DNA from 3 places in the Paenibacillus barengoltzii G22 genome. Region 1 is predicted to be linked to each of the others. Evidence: predicted binding sites of a transcription regulator. Region 1 holds the regulator's gene; each other region holds the start of a gene.

Region 1 (3,281 bases):
ACCCGACCACGGCATACAGCAGCGCTAACAGAACCAAGGCGGTAGGCAAAATGAAGTTCCGCCCTTTAAATACGTCGCCTTCCCCATTTGCTCCAAGTGAAGTACGAGGGTTGCGCGTCCCTTGTCCGACACTGGAACCTTTGCCTTTCTTGTACATTCTTCGTTGATTGCGTTCTACTTTTCGGTCAAACGACCCCATACCTGTTCCTCCCTATTTATCTACAATCTCGATCGACTCGAGCTGTTGCCGAAAATTTCTGCGAACGTTTTGCAGATACGTTTCCCGAAGCTGGGCTCTTTCCAAGAGTTCGTCTTGCGTTAACCCTTCTTGTTTCGCTTTTCGAGCCAGCTCGTTAATCCGCTTAACCAAAGCATCAATATCCATAAATCCACCTGCTTCTTTGATATACTATGCTACCCATGATGTCTCATAGGGCATTAATTCTTACTTTGACATGAGAAAAAGAGCTTGTCAAGGCGCGGCAACCCCTGCCGTAATACCTTAAGACAAGCTCTGTTCGAATACATTGATAAACCTGTGAATTATTTTTTAACGTATGAATTATCTACTGGGCAACATCAACGTATCGCCAGCTTGAATCGCACTGCTGCTCAACCCGTTAGTCCGGATCAGCTTCTGAACATAGACCCTTGTGTCCAGTCCTTGTGGCTTATGTGCTACAGCAATTTCCCACAACGTATCTCCTGGCATAACCACGACATATTCCGGCCGATACGTTCCGTCAGCGTTGTCTGTGGAAGCAGCAAAGGCTTGTACCATTCCAGTACATGTGATGCTGAGGATGATTAAAAGCAGGACGATTTTGGACAATCTACTCTTAAGGAAGACATTCATATGTAGACTTCTCTTCACCGGACGACGAAAAGAAGGTTGTTCATAGATGCTTTGATAAGAACTATATTTCAACATTTCACCATCACTCCAAACAAGTGTTCTGTTTTACATGTATTCAATATAACACGAACATTTGTTTGATTCAATAGGTTTTTCGAACAGTTGTTCTTGTTTTTTTAAAGTAGTTCTCTTCTCCTAAACTATTTAGAACTAATGTTTGTACGAACGGAAGTTCTATGTTATAATTTTTCCAAACGTTACTAAATGGGGTTGATCCGTAAATGTCAAAGGTATCGAGCCGGCAACAGGCTATTCTTGAGTTTATTCGCAACGAAGTACGCGCTAAGGGATATCCTCCTTCGGTCCGGGAGATCGGTGAAGCCGTCGGATTGGCTTCCAGTTCTACTGTTCACGGCCATTTAGACCGTCTGGAGAAGAAAGGATTTATCCGCCGCGACCCAACGAAACCGCGCGCCATTGAATTATTGGGTCAAGAGGAATCGGAGAATTACAATTTATTTGCACACAGCGTGACCCGCGTTCCGATTGTTGGGAAGGTTACCGCGGGCGTGCCGATCACAGCGACAGAGAATATTGAAGATTATTTTCCGTTGCCAGAGCACTACGCAGCGGAAGGGGATGTCTTTATGCTTTCCGTGGTTGGCGACAGCATGATCGAAGCTGGAATACATAACGGGGATTATGTGATCGTCCGCCAGCAGCAGACGGCGAACAACGGAGATATCGTTGTGGCCATGACGGAGGATGACGAAGCAACGGTTAAGACGTTCTATAAAGAAAGTGACCATATTCGCCTACAGCCGGAGAATTCAACGATGGAACCGCTTCGTTTGAAGCATGTAACCATTTTGGGCAAGGTCATCGGCTTGTTCCGCGACCTGCACTAATTTGAAATCTTCCCTTTCGTAGGCCACATAAGATAAGGAAACCGAACAGGACGAAGCGATGCAGTGACTTCCGCTTCGTCCTGTTTACTTTATGGGGAACTTGATGACTTCCCCTCTTACTCCCATTCGAGGTCTAAGAAGCTCATGGGATTATAGCCGTTCTTCTCCCGGCGCCCGCGCGTACCCCACCCTAGCCCCGAACGCTCTGTGATCCACCACTGCTTTAACCGATAGCGACGACGTTGGTATCTTTTTAGTTCGGTTACTGTCATCTGCATGAACCTCCTTATACCTATAAGTTGTCCCAATTCGAGTGAAATCATGGCATTGTTTCGAAATCCAAAAGCTGTAATTCATTCGTCTTCACCATAAAAAAAGCCAGCCCCTGCTTGAAATGCCGGGAGCTGGCTTGGCTGTGAACCCTGATTAATACAGCGTCATATATTGATCGCGTTCCCATTGGTGAACTTGGGTCCGGAAAATATCCCATTCGATCTCTTTCAATTCGTAGAAGTGAGTTAATGCGTGATCTCCCAGCGCTTCGCTGATGATTTCGCTGCGGAGCAATTCGCCGAGCGCTTCCTTCAAGTCGGATGGAAGACTTGGGATGCCTTCCTCTACCCGCTCTTCTTCAGACATCACATAGATGTTGCGATCAACCGGATCAACCAACGGAAGCTCTTTCTTAATTCCATCCAGTCCGGCTTTCAACATCACAGCCAGAGCCAAGTATGGGTTAGCAGCCGGGTCCGGGTTACGCACTTCGATTCGTGTGCTGAGACCGCGGGAAGCCGGAATCCGAATCATTGGGCTGCGGTTGCTCGAAGACCAAGCCACATAGCAAGGAGCTTCATACCCAGGTACGAGACGTTTGTAGGAGTTTACGGTTGGATTCGTGATCGCTGCAAATGCGCGGGCATGCTTCAGAATACCGGCCATATAATGACGTGCTTCTTTGCTCAAGCCCAATTCATCACTTTCGTCATAGAAAGCATTGACATTGCCTTTGAACAGCGATTGGTGACAGTGCATCCCGGAGCCATTTACGCCAAACAGCGGCTTCGGCATAAACGTTGCATGGAGCCCATGTTGACGAGCAATCGTCTTAACGACCAGCTTGAACGTTTGGATTTGGTCAGCTGCTTTGATTGCATCAGCATATTTAAAGTCGATTTCATGCTGACCTGGTGCCACTTCGTGGTGAGAAGCTTCGATTTCAAAGCCCATTTCCTCCAGGGTCAATACGATTTCGCGGCGGCAGTTCTCGCCCAAATCCGTAGGAGCCAAGTCGAAGTATCCGCCTTGGTCGTTCAATTCGGTTGTAGGGTTGCCTTTATCATCGGTTTTGAACAGGAAGAATTCCGGTTCTGGACCAACGTTCATTGAAGTGTACCCCATTTCCTCAGCTTCCTTGAGCGCACGTTTCAGAATCGCGCGTGGATCGCCGGCAAACGGAGTGCCGTCAGGCATGTATACATCACAAATCAAACGTGCAACGCGATCCTCGGTCACCCAAG
Region 2 (3,281 bases), 450 kb from region 1:
TCAGTATGGAATCAGTCCGCAGCTGGTCGAACGGGTGAAGTTCAAAATGAAAAATCCGGCGATCAAAGAGCGGATGAAACAGGTCGTCGACGGCCTCACCCGCGCGGATTTGCAGGATCGCGTTAAGGTGCGCAGGCTCGTTAGAACGGCCGCTTCTGTGCTTGGCGAAAGATTAAGCGGCGTTCAAGAAGAGCAGATCGTCCAATTCGTTATCGATCAGCGAATCGACCCGCGAAATACGCTTCACTTGCTGCGGTTATGGGGAATGTTCCGCTAAAGTAAGTGCGCAGCGATGCAGCGGGACGGGTGATAAGGCCCTGGGGAGGTACCCCGGCGGCCTTTTGCTATTTTTTCGGAGGATGATCCGGGGACAGGCGGGATAAGCTAAACGATACATAAGCGGGGCACAGGAGCGCCAGGAGTGATTTCTGCTTGCCAATCTCCGTGTTTTGTTTTATATTGACATGATAGTAGGTCAAAAATAAGGGAGGTTGTGGCGGATGACCCCGCGTACGAAGGAACAAAATGAAGAAATCAGGCTGCGCCGATTGGCTCAAATTCGTGTCGCGGCCGCCGATGTGTTTCTGGAGAAAGGCCTGACGCTAGAGATTCGGGACGTGGCCACTGAGGCCGGGCTTGGTTACGGTACGGTCTACCACTATTACAGCAATAAAGGGGATCTGCTGTATGACGTGCTGTGGACGGCGATGGACCGGGCCGGGGAATGGATCGACCTGAGGCCGGCGGAGCCGGAAGCGGCCGCCGTTTCCCTTGTTGCAGCCGGCACTCGGCTGCTGAAGTTGTGGGCCAAGGATCACGGCGTTTATCTGTTGTATAAGCTGGCGGCGGATGGATTCCAGATGCTTCCAGAAGCGCGGGCGCTGCCGCTGGCGGAGACGTTCCGCCGTCAGGTGTTGCAGCCGTTCGCCGCGGTGCTGGAGCATGGGGGATCGCCGGGGTCCGGTGTGATCGTTGCGACTGCGAGCACAGCAGCGGCGGGACAAGAAGCCGTTGGAGAGGGCGTCCGGCAGGCAGAACGGTTGCTGGCTGCGCTGGCCGGTTGCGCCGGCTCTCCGCTGCGCCAAGGCACGCTGGACCATGAAGCGGAAGACATTGCGCGCCTGCTATTGTATCGGCTGTCGGAGCGAACCCGACAGACCCTCGAAGGAGTGAGAGCTGAATGATCATTTTAAAATCGCCGCGGGAAATCGAAGAGATGAAACGGGCGAATCAAATTGTTGCGGATTGTCACCGGGAAGTCGCCAAAATGATTCAACCCGGAGTGACGACCAAGGAAATTAATGATTTCGTCGCCCGGCATATTACGAAACTGGGCGGCAAGCAGTTTACGAAAGGATACAACGGGTTTCCGGCCGAAACCTGCGCTTCAGTAAACGATGTGGTAGCCCATGGTTTCCCTTCCGACCGGCCGCTGCAGAACGGCGATCTGCTTAAGCTGGACATCGTGGCGGAGGCGGATGGCTGGTTTGGCGATTCGTGCTGGTGTTATGCGGTAGGTCAGGTGAGTCCTGAGGCGGAAAAGTTGATGCGGGTGACGAAGGAATGTCTGGAGCTGGGGATCGCCCAAGCGATTCCGGGCAACCGGCTGGGCGATGTGACTTCAGCAATTCAGAAGCATGCGGAAGCGAACGGGTATTCCGTCGTGCGCGATCTGCTGGGTCATGGGATCGGACGCAGCCTGCATGAGGAGCCCAACTACGAGCATGTCGGCGTAGCGGGTAAGGGCATTCGGCTTAAGGAAGGCATGGTGTTTACGATTGAGCCGATGATCAATGAAGGCACGTTCCGCATCATGATTGACGATGACGGCTGGACGGCGCGTACGGCGGACGGCAAATTGTCGGCCCAATTCGAGCATACGATCGCGCTGACGGCGGACGGACCGCTGATTTTAACAGCTCAATAAGCAGCAGCAAGCAGGAAAGGAAGGCGGATGCCCAAAGTCCGAAGGGACAAGGGCTCCGCTTTTTTTGGCATGCTTTCGCTCTGCCAAATTATCCAACATAAACCTGTTGCGAAAGGGAATATTTGTTCGTATTATGAATATAATAGGAACAGACGTTCTGATTAGAGGGTGAGCATATGACAGACAGCATGAAGAAGGGAGACGCATGAGCCCTATTCCCTGGCAAACGCAGGAGGAAGCGGAGATGATCAAGCAATATGTGCTGCTTCCTCTGTTGCTTGATGTGCTGGAACGAGACCAGCGCGCATTGGCATCCGCTTCGTTGAAGCTGCCTCAGGTATACAAGGGGCTGATCCGCTTGCTGCAGAACGCCGCAGCCGCGGATTTGGCCCGGGTGCGCCAAGGCATGCGTGAGCATGGACTGAAGGTATTCGAAGAGCGGCGGACGAACCTGGGGATTGAAGCCCGCTATTTATGCCGGGGGTATACGTACGAGTTCTCCATGCTCTGGGGATTGGTGAAGGCGGAACTGATCCGTCGGCTTTGCGCCTATCTAGGGATCGATGGGACGAAAGAGGGGATGTCCTCATGAAAGGCATCCCCCCAGCGCCCTTGGAGACGGAAGAAGATCTTCAACTGGTCAAAGAATACATTCTACTCCCTCTTCTCTTGGATGTGTTGGAAAGGGATATGAGAGCATTAGGGACCGTAAAGCTAAAGATGGACGTGGTATACGCAAGAGCCTTACACACTGCCCAAGATGTGATCACTGCAGATTTGACGTCGGTTCGGAAACAAATGCGCGACAGAGGGATCAAGGTGTTCGAGCAACAACGCACTGAATTGGGCATGGAGGCCCGCTATTTGTGCAGGGGCTATCAACATAGATTTTCCATGCTTTGGAGCTTGGTGAAAGCGGAGCTTAATCAATATTTGAGTAAGTATCTTAACGTCGACTTAAGGAGCGACAGCCTATGAAAAGCGATAACAAAAGTCGAGTCATCATGCTGGCGGATTGTCAATCCTTTTACGCAAGTGTTGAAAAAGCGGCCCACCCCGAGTATGCAGACAAACCTGTTGTGGTTGCAGGAGACCCCGCGCGTCGTTCCGGGATTATCCTCGCCGCGTGTCCCCTTGCCAAGCAATATGGGATCACTACGGCAGAGAGGCTGGGAGAGGCACTTGCCAAATGCCCGGATCTTGTGGTCATTCGTCCCCGTATGGAGGAATACATCAGGGTATCCTTGCAAATTACAGAAATTTATCAATCCTACACGGACTTGGTCGAGCCGTACAGCATCGATGAACAGTATTTGGATGTCACGGGAAGCTTACAGCTTTTTGGCGGTCCTGA
Region 3 (3,281 bases), on a different contig from region 1:
TCATGCTTGACCCACAGTTTCCCCTTCCCGCGCAATTTCACGCGCTGAGAAGCCCATTCCTGTGCGTATGCAGCGTCATTAACATAACCTTCTGATTGCAATCGGGTAAGCACATCTTGAATCGTCTCTTCGCCCCAGCCTTTCTCGCCTAGACGTTGTGCAATTTCATAGGTGGTTCGCGGCTTTAAGCTTAAATATTTCAACGCATCGGCATACCCCTGTTGGCGCTCGTCGGCTGCTACGATTTCCTCCAGTTCTTCTTTTGTAAATACCGCCCCTTTGATCATGCGGTATTTAATCATCACATCCTCGTGAACTTCCAGCGCATATGCCCCAAAAGAGATCCGATAACGATGCTTCGGCCGCTTCAGCATCAATACGGACGTAATCTCCAGCTCGGTGTCCTCGGGGAAAGCATCCAATCCGGCCGGAACTTCCTCTTCTGTCTTCTCTCGTTTTGAATCCCAGCCGATATCCCTCGGTCGCGGTTCCCAGAACGCCTCATCGGAGATGTCTACGATTTCGTCCTCTCTTCGTTCACCAGAGTTAACTCCATCTCTTCTCCCCGCAACTTTCCTGCGCGATTGTCCCCATGTACTCACATCCTGTCCCTCCTGTCTGCACCTTAGGCGAATCTTTAACTTCCTTAACTACTGCAAAAGCGCCCTGACCCGGCATATTGCCGCGATCAGAGCGCTTGATGTTACAGCTTAACAAGCTTATTCTTCTGCAAACAACGCTTGCTCTTCCGCAAACTCCGCTTCCAGATCGCTGGCGGAAGCCGGAGCTACTGACGTTGTCAGATTGCTGGATTCGCGGATCTTCTGCTCAATTGCATTCGCAATCTCCGGATGCTCCTTCAAGAATTGCTTCGCGTTCTCACGGCCTTGTCCTAGACGTTCGCCGGCATACGAATACCAAGCACCGCTCTTATCCACGATATCCAGTTCCGTTCCGATATCGAGAATGCTGCCTTCCTTAGAAATACCTTCTCCGTACATAATGTCGATTTCAGCCTGTTTAAAAGGAGGCGCAACCTTGTTCTTTACAACCTTAATCCGTGTCCGGTTACCGACCATATCGTTACCCATCTTGATCGTCTCAACGCGGCGTACATCCAAACGAATCGTTGAATAGAATTTCAGCGCACGCCCCCCTGGCGTTGTCTCCGGGTTCCCGAACATGACGCCAACTTTCTCACGCAGCTGGTTGATGAAGATCGCAATCGTCTTCGACTTGCTGATGGCCCCCGACAGCTTCCGCAGCGCTTGAGACATCAGGCGAGCTTGCAAGCCAACGTGCGAGTCCCCCATTTCGCCTTCGATTTCCGCTTTAGGCACCAATGCCGCAACGGAGTCGATAACGATAATGTCCACTGCACCGCTTCGCACAAGCGCTTCAGCGATCTCCAAGGCTTGTTCCCCTGTATCCGGCTGGGACAGCAGGAGTTCATCAATGTTGACACCCAGCTTGCTGGCATAGGAAGGATCCAGCGCATGCTCGGCGTCGATGAAGGCAGCTTGTCCACCGATCTTCTGAACTTCAGCGATCGCGTGCAGCGCTACCGTCGTTTTACCGGAAGACTCCGGCCCGTATACTTCAATAATCCGTCCGCGTGGAAGTCCACCTGTACCAAGGGCAATATCCAGAGCAATCGATCCGCTTGGAACGATCTCGACTTGCATGTGCGTCGATTCTCCAAGCTTCATAATCGAACCTTTACCGAATTGCTTTTCTATTTGGCGAAGCGCCATCTCCAGCGCTGCTTTACGATCTGACAATCAGCTCACATCCTTAAATGTTATATAAATCATTAATTACTTCTTAAAGTTACTGAATTCAGTATACTTCGGCTCTGTCGTAACTGCTTTCGTATATCATTGTACCTTGTTTTGGAATGTTTGCCAAGCGTTTTTTCGAACATACATTCGCAAAATTTCTCCACCTCCCAAACTGAAGATCCCTCCGCTCCCTGTCCCTCATTTGTCGTAATGGAAGGCATGAATAGGGTCCAATACGTAGAAATCCGTAAACTGGACAGACAATTACGGTGTAACTGAGGTAATCTTTAGACGTGCTCTATGCTCTATTGTGCGGTGATTTATCATATGACCTTGAGTACGGTTAGCTTGCACTACTTGCTTGCTGCGGGTAACTATGGATTTGTGCTCACGGTGGTGTGGTGACACAGTACATATTGAGTTGATTTGTATTGTAATATTTGGTGCGGCCATCTCAATATGTATGAAATTTCATATATAATTTCATTGAAATCGGCTGAAATCGCGTATTATGCTCGATTTTTCATCTATATTTGCTCATTTCAACTCCATCGTATTGGATTATAATCGATTTTTCATACAGATCACGTAGATTTGGCCTCATGAAGCACAATTATATATGATTTTTCGAATAGATTCCCTGTTCCCACCAATCCGACGCACCATAACTAAACTAGCAAAGCGACAATCAACTCAACCCGTTCATCCTCCCCTATTTCCAACGCCCCCTCCCAACGTTACTCTCCCAACAAAAAAAAGAACCGCAGCACAACTCAATCCGTTTGCTACGGTTCTTCCGTATCTTGATTATATGTCATATTCTTCCAAAACACAAGAGTTGCTAAGCAACGAACATTTGAACATTGAGCCCGCTCGTATTGCAAAGCACTCCTGCCCTTCCCCCTGATTGATCGGGATCATGCGTAAAAGCAAGCCACTATACACTAAACTGCTGTACCAGTGAAAAGCCCACCTTACCTTCCCTGCAAGACCCGCCACAATTGGTAGAACAGCGACTTCACAGCGCGCAGTCGAATGATCTCACGGTTGCCCTTGAGGTTCAGTTCGAAGACGGCTGTATCCGCACCCTCCCGCGCAATCGCAACATACACGAGCCCCACAGGCTTGCGCTCAGAATGAGCAGGCCCTGCCACGCCGGTGATCGCAAGCCCAATGTCAGTGCCTACAGTCAGGCGCACCTGCTCCGCCAGGACCTTGGCCGTTTCCGCGCTGACTGCGCCTGGCGCACTTTCACCTTCCAGCAGGTCATGCGGCACGTTGAGCAGCTTCTCCTTCATCGCATTGGAGTAGCAGACGATTCCGCCCGTAAACACGGCTGAACTGCCGGGCAAGGCGGTGAACATCTCCATGAGCAGCCCGCCGGTGCAGCTTTCGGCTGCGCTCAACGTAAGACCGCGCGAAGCCATTAAATCGAGGATCGTCTTCTCGATAGGCTCATCCACGTTCGCATACAAATGCTCCGGCAGCCGCGAGGCAATC

The links. The regulator LexA, encoded in region 1, represses DNA repair genes until DNA is damaged. The targets are predictions, from matches to a motif close to CGAACATATGTTCG.
Region 2: a site for LexA is predicted at 2,043-2,056, ahead of C812_RS05250 (YhjD family protein). Genes of this name have one in related genera too.
Region 3: a site for LexA is predicted at 1,918-1,931, ahead of recA (recombinase RecA). Genes of this name have one in related genera too.

The regions. Positions count from the first base shown of each region.
Region 1 is NZ_KE159652.1:1,574,995-1,578,275, reverse strand. It holds gene C812_RS07370 (hypothetical protein) at 1-199, opposite strand, end outside; gene C812_RS21800 (DUF896 domain-containing protein) at 212-385, opposite strand; gene C812_RS22775 (LysM peptidoglycan-binding domain-containing protein) at 563-781, opposite strand; gene lexA (transcriptional repressor LexA) at 1,138-1,764, shown strand; gene C812_RS22515 (hypothetical protein) at 1,881-2,036, opposite strand; gene glnA (type I glutamate--ammonia ligase) at 2,191-3,281, opposite strand, start outside.
Region 2 is NZ_KE159652.1:1,129,289-1,132,569, forward strand. It holds gene C812_RS05235 (stage VI sporulation protein F) at 1-277, shown strand, start outside; gene C812_RS05240 (TetR/AcrR family transcriptional regulator) at 501-1,184, shown strand; gene map (type I methionyl aminopeptidase) at 1,181-1,927, shown strand; gene C812_RS05250 (YhjD family protein) at 2,133-2,519, shown strand; gene C812_RS05255 (YhjD family protein) at 2,516-2,905, shown strand; gene C812_RS05260 (DNA polymerase IV) at 2,902-3,281, shown strand, end outside.
Region 3 is NZ_KE159653.1:170,661-173,941, forward strand. It holds gene C812_RS09105 (regulatory protein RecX) at 1-602, opposite strand, end outside; gene recA (recombinase RecA) at 720-1,781, opposite strand; gene C812_RS09115 (competence/damage-inducible protein A) at 2,756-3,281, opposite strand, start outside.